Regions from separate parts of the Bacillus pretiosus genome, predicted to be linked through region 2. Evidence: a T-box and tRNA genes for the amino acid it is inferred to sense, from the RefSeq annotation. Region 2 holds a T-box; the other holds one or more tRNA genes.
What was found. The T-box of region 2 lies ahead of ileS2 (isoleucine--tRNA ligase). A T-box ahead of a tRNA ligase gene usually reads a tRNA of that ligase, here a tRNA-Ile.
Positions count from the first base shown of each region.

Region 1: it encodes a tRNA-Ile, which carries the amino acid that the T-box ahead of ileS2 (isoleucine--tRNA ligase) is inferred to sense. The anticodon was not compared.

Region 1 is NZ_CM129593.1:4,145,535-4,152,688, forward strand. Features, by position in the region: gene ACU8YW_RS21340 (peptidoglycan D,D-transpeptidase FtsI family protein) at 280-2,412, opposite strand; gene ACU8YW_RS21345 (MFS transporter) at 2,522-3,799, opposite strand; gene sodA (superoxide dismutase [Mn]) at 3,915-4,526, opposite strand; tRNA gene ACU8YW_RS21355 (tRNA-Ile) at 4,748-4,821, opposite strand; gene ACU8YW_RS21360 (DUF1189 domain-containing protein) at 5,064-5,822, shown strand; gene yqfZ (protein YqfZ) at 5,894-6,259, shown strand; gene ispG (flavodoxin-dependent (E)-4-hydroxy-3-methylbut-2-enyl-diphosphate synthase) at 6,424-7,154, shown strand, end outside.
Region 2 is NZ_CM129593.1:3,761,389-3,768,542, reverse strand. Features, by position in the region: gene sigG (RNA polymerase sporulation sigma factor SigG) at 1-60, shown strand, start outside; gene ACU8YW_RS19150 (YlmC/YmxH family sporulation protein) at 233-511, shown strand; gene pgeF (peptidoglycan editing factor PgeF) at 629-1,447, shown strand; gene ACU8YW_RS19140 (YggS family pyridoxal phosphate-dependent enzyme) at 1,444-2,118, shown strand; gene ACU8YW_RS19135 (cell division protein SepF) at 2,138-2,608, shown strand; gene ACU8YW_RS19130 (YggT family protein) at 2,615-2,878, shown strand; gene ACU8YW_RS19125 (YlmH family RNA-binding protein) at 2,894-3,661, shown strand; gene divIVA (septum site-determining protein DivIVA) at 3,751-4,257, shown strand; T-box leader at 4,309-4,533, shown strand; gene ileS2 (isoleucine--tRNA ligase) at 4,605-7,154, shown strand, end outside.

The sequences.
Region 1 (7,154 bases), 380 kb from region 2:
TACTGCTAAACTATTAATTCGGTTTTAATTGTTTGTAAAAGTTTTGTAAAGTTCCACAAGAATCAACATAAGGGGAAACTTGAATCCGTAGCCACCGTTCATCTTCACTGATGATTGGTCTATAAAACCGTTCTCCTTCAGAGGAGATACATACATATCATTTGTGAGATTCCTCAATTTTCCGATATGATATGCTTGTCCATTTTATTAAAACGTATGCATGAACCATAAAAAAAAGCACACTATCTTTTCAGATAGTGTGCTTTTTTTACAACTTTTTTATTCGTCATCTTGATCTTGATTTTTCTTTTTCTTTTTATTATCTATTTCCTCTTTTGAAGCTTCGCCATTTTCTATTTTTTTCAAATCAAAGTACGCGTCCATAATATCACGACTAATATATCCGTTAATACCTGATTTATCATCCACCCAAGGTACAACAACAGAAAATGCTACTTCAGGGTCTTCAAGTGGCGCATAACCTACTAACGTTAAGTTATATGTTTCTTTACGCTCACCGTTTGCCTTTCTACCTATCTCTTTATCTCCGCCATACACAGTTTGAGCTGTACCTGTTTTACCAGCAGCTTTATATGGTGCACCTGTAAAGTATTTCGTAGCTGTACCACCAGAATCGTTAAATACTTGTCTAAATCCTTCTTGAACACGTTTAATTTGTGATTCAGGCATATCAATACGATTTAGTACTTTCGGTTCCATTGAATGAACCACTTTTCCAACTTCGTCTGGTTTCACTGCCGGTTGACGAATTTCTTTCACAACTTGCGGCTGCATACGGTAACCACCATTTGCAATTGTTGAAACATATTGCGCTAATTGAAGTGGTGTATACGTATCATACTGTCCAATTGATAAATCTAATAAGAAACCTGGCTGAATTCCTTTACCTGTTTGGCCCGCTGATTCATTCGGTAAATCAATACCTGTTTTCACACCAAGTCCAAACTGTCCGAAATAATAACGCATCGTATCAAATGCTTTTTGTGGTATATCTAACGTACCACCTCTCACATATTGAACACCTGCGAGATTCATCGCCGTTTTAAACATATAAACGTTAGAAGACATTTTTAATGCTGTCAAATCATTAATAGATCCCATCGTCTTCCAAGAAGATTTTTTCGGCGTTCCTTTCAATACGATTGGTTCATCAAGTTGGTAGGAACCTGGTTGAATGGCATTTGTTTGATATCCTGTAAGTACCGTCGCACCTTTTACAGTTGATCCCATCGGATAAGAGCTTGTCATCGTTCCTAATGCGAAATCTTGCACTTTCGTTTCGCCATTTTCTTCCACTAACTGTTTCCCTGCCATAGATAAAACTTCACCATTTTTCGGATTCATCATTACAACAAATGCACGATCTAAAAGAGGTTGTCCCCCTTTATATCTCAATAAATTTTTAGTGATAATTTCTTCTACACGCTTTTGTAATTCCATATCAATTGTTAAATTCAGATTGTTACCACTTTGCCCTTTTGATACATTAATCGTTTCTAAAATATTACCGTTTTTATCTGTAATATTTCTCACTTCCGCTTTATTACCGTGCAAACTATCTTCATATTGCTGCTCAAGATAACTTTTCCCTACGCGGTCATTTCGATTATAATCACGAACAAGATAGTAATCTAGTCTTTCTCTCGGTAAACCTTCATCAGACGTTGACACCCCGCCAAGTACACTTCGGAATAAATCATCATAAATATACTTTCGATCCCAATCAACATTTGTATCTACACCCGGTAATGTTGCTAGATTTTCACTAATAATCGCGTATTCTTTTTCTGTAGCATCCTTTTTAATGACTTGTGGCGTCATCGCATATCCGCCGTCCATTTTGCTTTTAATCGCTAGCACTTCTAAATCTTTTGCGGATAATTGATTCACTTCTTCTTCTGTCACGCGATTTCGTTGACGCTCATCTACTTCTTTATCGTCAATTTTTTTATCTTTTAACTCTTGACGATCTTTATTCGTAATTTTTTCTTTAGCTTCCTCTTTGTGCGTAGCAAGCCAATAGTCTTTTTTATCGCGATCTGTTAATTTATCTGTCGGGACTTCAATCAAATCTGCTAACTTTTCCGCTGTTTCTAAGCGAGCCTCTGCAGTTGACCCTTTCATTTTTGTAAATGTAATCGTACGTACAGCTGCATTATCTACTACAGCTCGCCCATAACGGTCAAATATTTTCCCACGTGGTACAGGATTACTTATCGTCGAGTTCTCTTTCCTCTCCACTTCATTCTTATATTCCTCACCGCGAACAATTTGTACATATCCAAGCCTTACAATAACCGCGGAGAACATTAAAAACACGCAGAAAAACAGCACGTTTAACCGAAAAGGAACGTGAGTCTTTTTCTTTTGTTGTTTCTGCTTCTTGCTCATACAAACCCCCTCTACCAACAGCTATGTAATGTGAAAGGGACACCTTCATACAGGTGTCCTCACTGCTGTCTTACATCTTTTTCTATTCTAGCATAAAACAACCGAGAAGTTAACCTTCTGGTTCTGTTTGATTCTGCGCAGTCCCTTGCCTTACAACACTTGTTTTACTTGCATTTCCCTCATCATATTTGACATTTTTAACTGCAAAATAAATAAGGAAATGTCCTGCACCTAAAATACATAATAAGTAAGGTAAACTTTTTTCAGGCGGAAAGAATAATACAGCACATAAAAAACTTAAAATCGAACAAATTCTTCCTGCATTTAACCATAATTCCCGGACAACTACATACTCTACACGCCACTCTCTCGCATTTTTCGCTCTGCCAATTACATCATATGTCATGGACCCGTACGGAACGAGCAAAATAGGGTATGCAACCGCAATACACGCTGCATAAATAAGTAATTTTGCGTATGTAACGTCGAATATAACTAAAAATACGACAGCATATAAAATAATGCCTCCAAGCAAAATTGCTTTTTTCCGCCACTCTTTCTTTAACATACGAGTGACTAAGTAGTAACATACAAATGATACAGCAGAATTTACTAAGCTATATTTTCCTAAGGCGAGTTCGCTATCCGTCGCTAAATACACGTACACGGAAATCACAAAAATAAACGTTCCCTCTCTCAACCCTTGGAAAAAATGAGCACGTGTAATTCTTCCCCAATTTTTATCAATCTGCCGCTCTTTCAATACTTGTACAATTTCATACCGTCCTTCACATTCTCTCTTAGATACAAAAAAGCTTAAAATAACAGCAATTGCAAATAACACTAACGAAAGAAAGAATATGACCGTATAGCCGCTCCATTTTTCCATACGTGAAATTGTGTATCCAGCTGCTATCGGTCCAATCATGCCAGAGAAGGATGTAAGAAGTCCAAGAAACCCATTAAAGAAATCTCTTGTTTCTGGTTCTGTAATCTCAAATGTTAATAAGTTAAACGCGAGCCAGTAAAAACCATATCCGACTCCTAAAAGAGCCCCCATTAATAAAATATAGTGAGAAGCGCTTTTTCCCGCTACTAAAACAACGATAAAAAAAATAGCTAACGTGCCTACGCCTATTCGTAACAAGATTGAGCGATCAATACGCTTCGCTAATTTCCCACCTATAAGAAATGTGAGAGGCTGTAATACAACGCTGGCCAAATTATACAAGCCAAGATTCACATAATTTTGTGTTTGTTTCCATAAATAAATGTTAACAAACGTATTCGATAAAGAAATTGCGAGCGTGTATAAACCTCCAATAAGGAGCAACAACACTAAATCCCGATTCACTTCAACGTCACCAATTATATGTTTCCACTTCATACACAACTCTCCTTTACTTCATGTTCTAGTCTTCCAAAGACAAGCCCAATTATGTAAAAGGAAGCATAGAAAAAAGCTAGGAGCATTCTCCTAGCTTTTTCTATCGTTATTACAATTATTTTGCTTCTTGGTAACGTTTTTCAGCAGCGTTCCAATCTACAACGTTCCAGAATGCACCGATGTAGTCAGGACGACGGTTTTGGTAATTTAGGTAGTAAGCATGTTCCCAAACATCTAAACCTACAACTGGAGTTTTACCTTCAGTTAGAGGAGAATCTTGGTTTGGCGTGCTTGTTACTTCTAGCTCACCATTGTTTACTACTAACCAAGCCCAACCAGAACCGAAACGAGTTGCGCCAGCTTTTGCGAATTCTTCTTTGAATGCATCGAAGCTACCGAATTTCGCTTCAATTGCAGTTGCAAGTTCGCCTACTGGTTGTCCGCCGCCGTTTGGAGATAAGATTGTCCAGAAGAATGTATGGTTAGCATGTCCGCCACCATTGTTACGTACTGCTGTACGGATTGCTTCTGGTACTTCGTTTAAGTTTGCAACTAATTCTTCTACGCTTTTGTCAGCTAATTCTGCATGACCTTCTAAAGCAGCGTTTAAGTTTGTAATGTAAGTGTTATGATGTTTTGTATGATGGATGTTCATTGTTTCTTTGTCAAAGTGAGGCTCTAAAGCATCATACGCATAAGGTAAATTTGGTAATTCGTGTTTTGCCATTGTTATATTCCTCCCAGTTTATGTATTGCCACTTAAGTGACATACAACTTCATTCTACCCTAATTGCCATAGGGTGCAAACAAATAAATCACATTGTCTTGCTATCATTAACGTAGCAAAAATCCCACTTCTTTTCAATTAAAATGCTCATATATTCCGTAAAAAAAGCTCCCTTCTACAAGGAAGCTTCCCACTGACATAATAAACATGCGAAATGGATATGGACCCTGTAGGACTCGAACCTACGACCGGACGGTTATGAGCCGTCTGCTCTAACCAGCTGAGCTAAGGGTCCACAATTATGTATGTAACAACATATCAAATAAAGGAATTCCTATCGGATATATCCTTTAAGAAATGTAAGATAAATTTACCATATGGCAAAGAAAAGTGTCAATTGTATTTTTCTCATATAAAAGAAGAAAATTAATAAAAAGAAATTTAGTTATCTCCACTATATGTAAATATAATATATCTTGAGATTCTCTAGATTCCTACGTTACAATGATTTTATACATACATAAAGGAAGTGAATCTATGTCCATATTTACCCAATTAGCAAAAAGCGTATATTCGCCTAAAGATATGGCGTTATTCCGTTTTCAAAAAATCGGAAAAACCATTTTGTATATTATGCTACTTTGTCTAATCACTACTATTCCAAGAACATTCTTTTACGGCAGCTTTATTCAAGATAGTGTTACCATGGTAAATCAAGCAATTGAAAAAGATTTACCTGATTTTAAAATCGAAAACGGTGAACTAAAAGCAGATATTGAACAACCTATTCTAAAGGAAGAAGGAGATGCTCTTTTCGTATTTGATCCCAATACAACAGATATAGAAACATATCAAAACAAAACTGGTTTATTTATTTTAAAAGATAAAGTAGTTTCTATAGGAAATGGTCAAACACAAACATACTCCTATAATGATTTATTAGGGACATCTCTTGAGAAGAAAGACTTGCAAGATTTCATTTCTGTATTCGATAGTATTTATCCAATTTTACTAGCTGTTATCGGCGTGTTAGTATATCTATTCCAATTGTTTATTACTTTCTTAGGAATTACTTTACTTGCGTTTATAGGTTCTGCTATGAGCGGTCAACGTAAATTATCTTATAAGCAAGTATGGACGTTAACTGCATACAGCTACACAATTCCAACAATCTTCTTTATGATTATGGATCTATTCAAAATTGTTGTACCTGGTTCAACATTCATTTATATCGCAGTTGTTTTAATTGTTCTTTACTTAACGATTAAAGAAGTTCCAAAACCGAAAGAAAAATAAAAACGAAAAAATGCCTAAATAGGCATTTTTTTTTTGGACAAGCATATATTCCTAGCAAAGGAGTGAAGAATATGAAAAGATTAGGTATATTCTTATTCGTGCTTGTTCTTGGTTATATATTTTATTACGATATAAAAATCGGCACTTTACCGATGTTAAGTTCATATAAAAAAACAACCGCTGCCCAAACGATAAAGCAAGAAAATACAGATACAAAACAAAAGAAAGAGAACAAAGCAGAAAAAGAAACAGATGTAACTTATAAAACAATCGAAGTCAAAACAGGTGAGACAGTTCTTTCTATTACCGAACAAATCAATAAGAAAAAAATCCCTTCCATTGAAAAGGTAATTGATGACTTTAAACAACTAAACAAAAGTACATCTGCTACAAAAATACAAATTGGAAAGTCTTATAAATTCCCGTTATATCAATGAGCAATCACTTAATCCTTGTCAATTACATAAAGGCGCTGATACAATAGTAAAAGTGAAACCGAGCACTTCGGTTTCTATAGCCCTGTATCACGTATACTTTCATTGATATGAGGGACTAAATAAGAAACTTCTTTTATAAGGAGAGCGATCTATTCGTGAATGAAATGACTCATCGTACAAAAACACGTCCAGTTAAAGTCGGTAATTTAACAATTGGCGGTAATAATGAATTAATTATACAAAGTATGACAACAACAAAAACACATGATGTTGAAGCAACAGTTGCTGAAATTAAACGTTTAGAAGAAGCTGGCTGTCAAGTCGTCCGTGTTGCTGTTCCAGACGAACGCGCAGCAAATGCTATTGCTGATATTAAAAAACAAATCAACATTCCACTTGTTGCTGATATTCATTTTGATTATCGTCTTGCTTTAAAAGCAATTGAAGGTGGCATTGATAAAGTACGTATCAATCCAGGTAACATTGGTCGTCGCCATAAAGTAGAAGCTGTTGTAAATGCAGCAAAAGAACGCGGTATTCCAATCCGTATCGGTGTAAACGCAGGTTCATTAGAACGTCACATTTTAGAAAAGTACGGATACCCAACTGCAGATGGTATGGTCGAGAGCGCCCTACATCACATTAAAATTTTAGAGGATTTAGATTTCCACGATATTATCGTATCTATGAAAGCCTCTGATGTTAACTTAGCAATTGAAGCATATGAAAAAGCTGCTCGTGCTTTTGATTACCCATTACATTTAGGTATTACAGAATCCGGAACATTATTTGCCGGAACTGTAAAAAGTGCCGCTGGTCTTGGCGCAATCTTAAATAAAGGCATCGGAAATACACTACGCATTTCATTAAGTGCTGACCCAGTTGAAGAAGTAAA
Region 2 (7,154 bases):
CAAGTGTCACGTTTAGAGAAATCAGCTATTAAACAAATGAATAAGACGATTCAAGGATAAGGTTTCACCATTTATGGTGAAACCTTTTTATATGTAATATAGTTTGTCTTCGCTCATAGTAGGGAAGCTGTGTTCATATAATGAAAATAATATGGGATTAGTAGAGGGTGCTTCCTGTTAATTTGAGAAACAGTGTTTTTTCAATTCGTCATATATAAGGGAGAGGATGAAAATGATAAGAATTTCGGAGTTGCAGATGAAAGAGATAATAAATGTTTCAGATGGAAAAAGGCTTGGGAATATTGGAGATATTGAAATTGATATGAACACAGGGGAGATCGGGTCTATTATTATTTCCAAACAGGCACGTATGTTAGGGATCTTTGGGAAGGATGTAGAAATTGTAATTCCTTGGGAGGAAATTATGAAAATTGGGGAAGATGTCATACTTGTTAGAGTAAATCCTGTTAATTCTGTAACAGAATCAATACAAACACCGACAATTTCATAAAGAATATTACAAATTCCTCTTTTTTTTCTGTTGGCATTATGAAAAAATAAAAGTATGGTAAAATAGACAGGAAGTACCATGCTTTTTTATGTTATTTTAATTAAAAGGAGTCACTTTATGAGACAACCATTTAAATATGTGGACGGTATACTGTATTTACAAGCGTGGAAAGAACTTGGAAACATTACTGCTGGATTTACGACAAAAGATGGTGGGGTAAGTACGGGCTCCTTTCATGCGATGAATTTAGGATTACATGTGAATGATATCGTGGAGAACGTTCATGAAAACAGACGCATTTTAGCAAATAAGTTACAAAAACCATTAGAAAACTGGATTTGCTCTGAACAAGTTCATGATCATCATGTTGAAAAAGTAGGACAACAGGAAAAAGGAAGTGGCGTCTATTCATATGAAGACGGCATTTCAAAAACAGATGGCATTTATACGACTAATAATGATGTTCTTCTAACATCATGTTACGCGGATTGTGTTCCACTCTATTTTTATGCACCATCACATGGTATGATAGGACTTGCGCATGCTGGATGGAAAGGGACTGTAAAAGAGATTGCAAAGGAAATGATTCAAAAATGGAATGCAGAAGGGATTTCAAGTGATGAAATTCATGTTGCAATTGGACCAGCAATTGGATCTTGTTGTTACGTTGTTGATGATCGAGTGTTAACAGCAGCAGAGCAAGTAGTAAACGGCTCTGTCCCTTATAAAAAAATTTCTGATGGGCAGTACGCAATTAATTTAAAAGAAATTAATCGTATATTATGTGTACAATCAGGCATAAAAGAAGAGAATATTGTAATGTCATCTCTTTGTACAAGCTGTGAAGAACAACTATTTTTCTCTCATCGTCGTGATCAAGGTAAGACAGGAAGAATGTTGAGTTTCATAGGTTTTAAGGAGGAAGAAAGCAAGTGACAGTACAAAAAAATTTAACAACTGTAAATGAAGCAATTAAACAATCTTGCGTACGAGCGGGACGTTCGTTGCAAGATATTAAACTCGTTGCGGTTACAAAAACGGTAGGAATTGAAAAAACAAACGAAGTAATTGAAGCTGGAATTATCGATTTAGGTGAAAATAGAAATGAAAGTTTCTTACAGAAGTACGAACATTTCGGTTCAAAAGTGAATTGGCATTTTATTGGATCATTACAAACGAGAAAAGTAAAAGAAATCATTAATGAAATTGATTATTTACATTCGTTAGATCGTCTTTCACTTGCAAAAGAAATTCAAAAACGTGCTGATAAGAAAGTGAAATGTTTTATTCAAGTGAAAACATCATCTGAAGAATCAAAGCAAGGATTGGCAATAGAAGAAACCGTTTCTTTTATTCAAAGTTTGCAAGAATTGGATAAGATTGAAGTGGTGGGACTAATGACAATGGCTCCGTTTACAGAAGAAGAGGAAGAAATCAGACGCTGTTTTAAGGAGTTGTGTATGCTACAAACAGAGGTGCAGGAGCTAGAATTATTACATGCGCCATGTAAAGAATTATCAATGGGAATGTCTAATGATTACACGATTGCAATTGAAGAAGGTGCTACATATATTCGTTTGGGGACGATTTTAGTAGGAAAAGCGTAAAAGGAAGGAGAATCTTATTATGAGTTGGTCAAAAGTAAAATACTTCTTTTTTGATACACCGGAAGAAAAAGAAGCAGCTCAATATAGTTATGAAAAGGAGCAAACAGACATGAAGAAGCAGCAAGATCCGCCAGAACAACAAGATGTTGCGTTTCCAAAAGCGCAACCGAAACAAAATGTTGTGAGCATTGAAACGGCAAAGCAATCTTCAAAAGTTGTTTTATTAGAACCACGCACATATTCGGAAGCACAAGGGATTTCGGACCATTTAAAAGGTAGACGAGCTGTTGTGATTAATTTACAACGAATGTCTACTGATCAAGCTGTACGTATCGTTGACTTTTTAAGTGGTACTGTATACGCTATAGGCGGGGACATTCAAAAAATAGGACCGAAAACATTTATGTGTACCCCTGAAAATGTAGATATTGTTGGTGCAATTTCAGAGTTATTCGGTGAAGAAGAAGACACAAATATAAAGAGGTGGTAATACGCCATGGTAACAGTTTTAAACGTTTTAATTACTGCTATCGAGATCTACTCGTGGGCACTTATTATTTACATTCTTCTATCATGGTTCCCTGGTGCAAAGGAATCAACTTTTGGAGAAATTCTTGCGCGTATTTGTGAACCGTATTTAGAACCATTTCGCAGATTTATTCCGCCGCTTGGTATGATTGATATCTCTCCACTCGTTGCGATTTTCACGTTAAAGCTTGCTACGAATGGTTTAATAAGTATATTCAACTATTTCTTATAGTAAGAGGTTAAATACATGAGCATCTATGAACATTTCAGACCCGATGAAGAGGTCTTTGTGGATAAGGTGTTAGAGTGGAAGCGAGCAGCGGAGTACCATCAAGTGAAGTTAACAGACTTCCTTGATCCAAGACAACAACAAATTGTCACTATGGTAATAGGACAAGGGGATGTTGCTGTACAGTTTGATGGTGCAACGCCTCATGCAGAGCGTAAGAGAGCACTCATTTATCCGGACTATCTAGTAGTGAATGAAGAGGAATTTCAAGTAGAAGTATTGGAAATTGACTATCCTTCCAAGTTTTATACGCTAGAACATAGGCAAATATTAGGTACATTTATGTCTCTTGGTCTAACGAGAGAAAAATGTGGTGATATTTTGCTTCAAGAAGATCGTGCCCAAATTGTAGTCGCGAAAGAAGTTGTATCTTATATTGAGATGAACTTACAATCTATAGGGAAAGTGAAAGTCTCCTTATCACCAGTGCAAGGAGAAAAAATTCTACAGATGCAAGAAACGTGGGGAGAGAAATCTGGAACGGTTTCTTCACTTCGTTTAGATGTTATGTTAGCTGAAATGTTACATATATCCAGACAAAAAGTACAACCTTTCATAAAAAATGGTTTAGTAAAAGTTAATTGGAAAACAGTGGAGCAAACTTCTTATGAATGTTATCCAGGAGATGTTTTTTCAGTGAGAGGATATGGACGAAGTAAATTGTTTTCTGTAGAAGGTAGAACAAAGCGCGACAAATGGAGAATTTTGTATGGTATACTAAAATGATTGGTTTTTTAGAAGGAAATCCTCCTATTTTGTCGAAGAAAAGATATAATTGAAATAGGAAATTTAGATAACTACTTGGAGGTGGCGTTGTGCCGTTAACACCATTAGATATTCATAACAAAGAATTTGGTCGCGGATTCCGTGGCTATGATGAAGATCAAGTAAATGAGTTTCTTGATCAAATTATCAAAGATTATGAATTAGTCATTCGTGAGAAAAAAGCTCTAGAAGAAAAAGTTGCGCAATTAGAAGGGAAGTTAGATCATTTCTCTAATATTGAAGATACGTTAAACAAATCTATCATCGTTGCACAAGAAGCAGCGGAAGAAGTAAAACGTAATGCGCAAAAAGAAGCAAAATTAATCGTACGTGAAGCTGAAAAGAATGCAGACCGTATTATTAACGAAGCGTTAGTAAAATCAAGAAAAGTTGCCTTTGATATTGAAGAGCTAAAGAAACAAGCGAAAGTATTCCGCACTCGTTTCCGTATGTTATTAGAAACACAGCTTGAAATGTTAAACAACGATGATTGGGATAAACTAATTGAGTTAGAAGACGAAGTAGATGAACTGTTGAAAAAAGAAGAAACAGTGTAAGCTTGACGTTTTTCTCATTATTACATATAATTTTAAACAACATATTTATTAAGAAAAACGAAGATAGGGATAAGTACCTTTTTCATACCTTATATAGCGAACTGAGGATGGTGTAAGCTCAGGATAAGGAGATAATGGGAATATCACCCTGGAGTTCCGCGCTGAACAAATAGAGTAAGCGTAGGCGTATATTCGCGTTAAGAATATAAAGAGGATTGTATACATACGTATAGGATCTACTAGGGTGGTACCGCGGGAGACTTTCTCGTCCCTTTTTGGGATGAGAAGGTCTCTTTTTTATTCCGTTTTTTAAGTGTTTCTTTTATACATGTAAGGAGGAATTGAGCATGGAGTACAAAAATACATTACTAATGCCAAAAACAGAGTTCCCAATGCGTGGGAATTTACCAAAACGTGAGCCTGCAATGCAAGAACAGTGGGCTGAAATGAATATTTATGAAAAGGTACAAGAACATACGAAAGGTCGTCCTTTATTTGTACTGCATGATGGACCTCCATATGCGAATGGTGACATTCATATGGGACATGCATTAAATAAAGTGTTAAAAGACTTTATTGTTCGTTATAAATCAATGACTGGTTACTGCGCACCATATGTACCGGGTTGGGATACACACGGTTTACCAATTGAGCAAGCTTTAACAAATAAAGGTGTAAAGCGTAAAGAAATGACAGTTGCTGAGTTCCGTAAGTTATGTGCAGAGTATGCATATGAACAAGTAGAACGTCAACGTGAACAATTTAAGCGTTTAGGTGTACGTGCAGATTGGGATAACCCATATATTACTTTAGAGCCGGCTTATGAAGCGCAACAAATTAAAGTGTTCGGTGATATGGCGAAAAAAGGTTATATCTATAAAGGGCAGAAACCAGTTTACTGGTCTCCAACGAGTGAATCAGCTTTAGCAGAAGCTGAAATTGAATACCAAGATAAAAAATCAGCATCTATTTACGTAGCATTCCCTGTAAAAGACGGAAAGAACGTATTAGAAGGTGATGAGAAATTCATTATCTGGACAACAACACCTTGGACGTTACCTGCAAACTTAGGTATTTCTGTTCACCCAGAACTTGAATACGCTATTGTAAAAGTAAATGCTGAAAAATATATTATTGCTTCTGAACTATTTGAGACAGTTGCAAAAACGTTAGAGTGGGAAAATGCTGAAGTTGTGAAAACGGTAAAAGGTAGCGAACTTGAGTATACAGTTGCAAAACATCCATTCTACGATCGTGATTCATTAGTTATGCTAGGAGATCACGTAACAACAGATGCAGGTACAGGTTGTGTTCATACAGCACCAGGACACGGGGAAGATGACTTCGTTGTTGGTAAAAAGTATGGATTAGAAGTACTTTGCCCAGTTGATGATAAAGGTGTATTAACAAATGAAGCACCTGGATTTGAAGGCTTATTCTATGATAAAGCTAACAAGCCAATTACAGAAAAATTAGAAGAAGTAGGCGCGTTACTGAAGCTAACATTCATTACGCATTCATACCCACATGATTGGAGAACGAAAAAACCAATTATTTTCCGTGCGACAGCACAGTGGTTTGCATCTATTGAAGCGTTCCGTAAAGAATTATTAGAAGCTGTTGCGGAAACAAAATGGGTACCAGCATGGGGAGAAACTCGTCTTCATAATATGGTTCGTGACCGTGGTGACTGGTGTATTTCTCGTCAGCGTGCATGGGGTGTGCCAATCCCTGTATTCTATGCAGAGAATGGTGATCCAATTATTACAGATGAAACAATTAACCATGTAGCAGATTTATTCCGTGAGCACGGTTCTAACGTATGGTTTGAGCGTGAAGCGAAAGATCTATTACCAGAAGGATTTACACATACAGGTAGCCCAAATGGTGAATTCCGTAAAGAAACAGACATCATGGATGTATGGTTCGATTCAGGTTCTTCTCACCAAGCAGTATTAGAAGAGCGCGAAGACTTACAACGTCCAGCTGATTTATATTTAGAAGGATCTGACCAGTATCGTGGTTGGTTTAACTCTTCATTATCAACAGCAGTTGCTGTAACAGGTAAAGCTCCATATAAAGGCGTACTAAGCCATGGTTTCGTATTAGATGGTGAAGGTCGTAAAATGAGTAAGTCGATTGGAAACATCGTCGTACCGAAGAAAATTATGGATCAATTAGGTGGAGATATTTTACGCTTATGGGTATCTTCTGTTGACTATCAATCTGATGTACGTATTTCAGATGATATTTTAAAACAAGTAGCAGAAGTGTATCGTAAAATCCGTAACACATTCCGTTTCTTATTAGGAAACTTAGATGACTTTAAGCCAAGTGAAAATACAGTAGCTGTAGCTGAACTTCGTGAAGTAGATCGTTACATGTTAGTGAAATTAAATGACTTAATTACAAAAGTAAAAGAAGCATATGAAACATACGACTTCGCTGCTGTGTATCATGCAATTCATAACTTCTGTACAATTGATTTAAGTTCATTCTACTTAGACTTTGCAAAAGACATTTTATACATTGAAGGTGCAAACCATGAAGATCGTCGTGCAATTCAAACTGTATTATATGATGTTCTTGTTGCATTGACGAAACTTGTAACACCAATCTTACCGCATACAGCTGATGAAGTATGGCCATACATTCCGGGTGTAACAGAAGAAAGTGTACAATTAACTAATATGCCAGAAGCTGTACAATTAGATGGTGCGGAAGCATTAAAAACAAAATGGGATGCATTTATGACGCTGCGTGATGACGTATTAAAAGCGTTAGAAGTAGCTCGTAATGAGAAAGTAATCGGTAAGTCATTAAATGCAAGTATTACGCTATATCCGACTGTAGAAATGAAAACTATGTTAGAGTCTATTAGCGAAGACTTAAAGCAA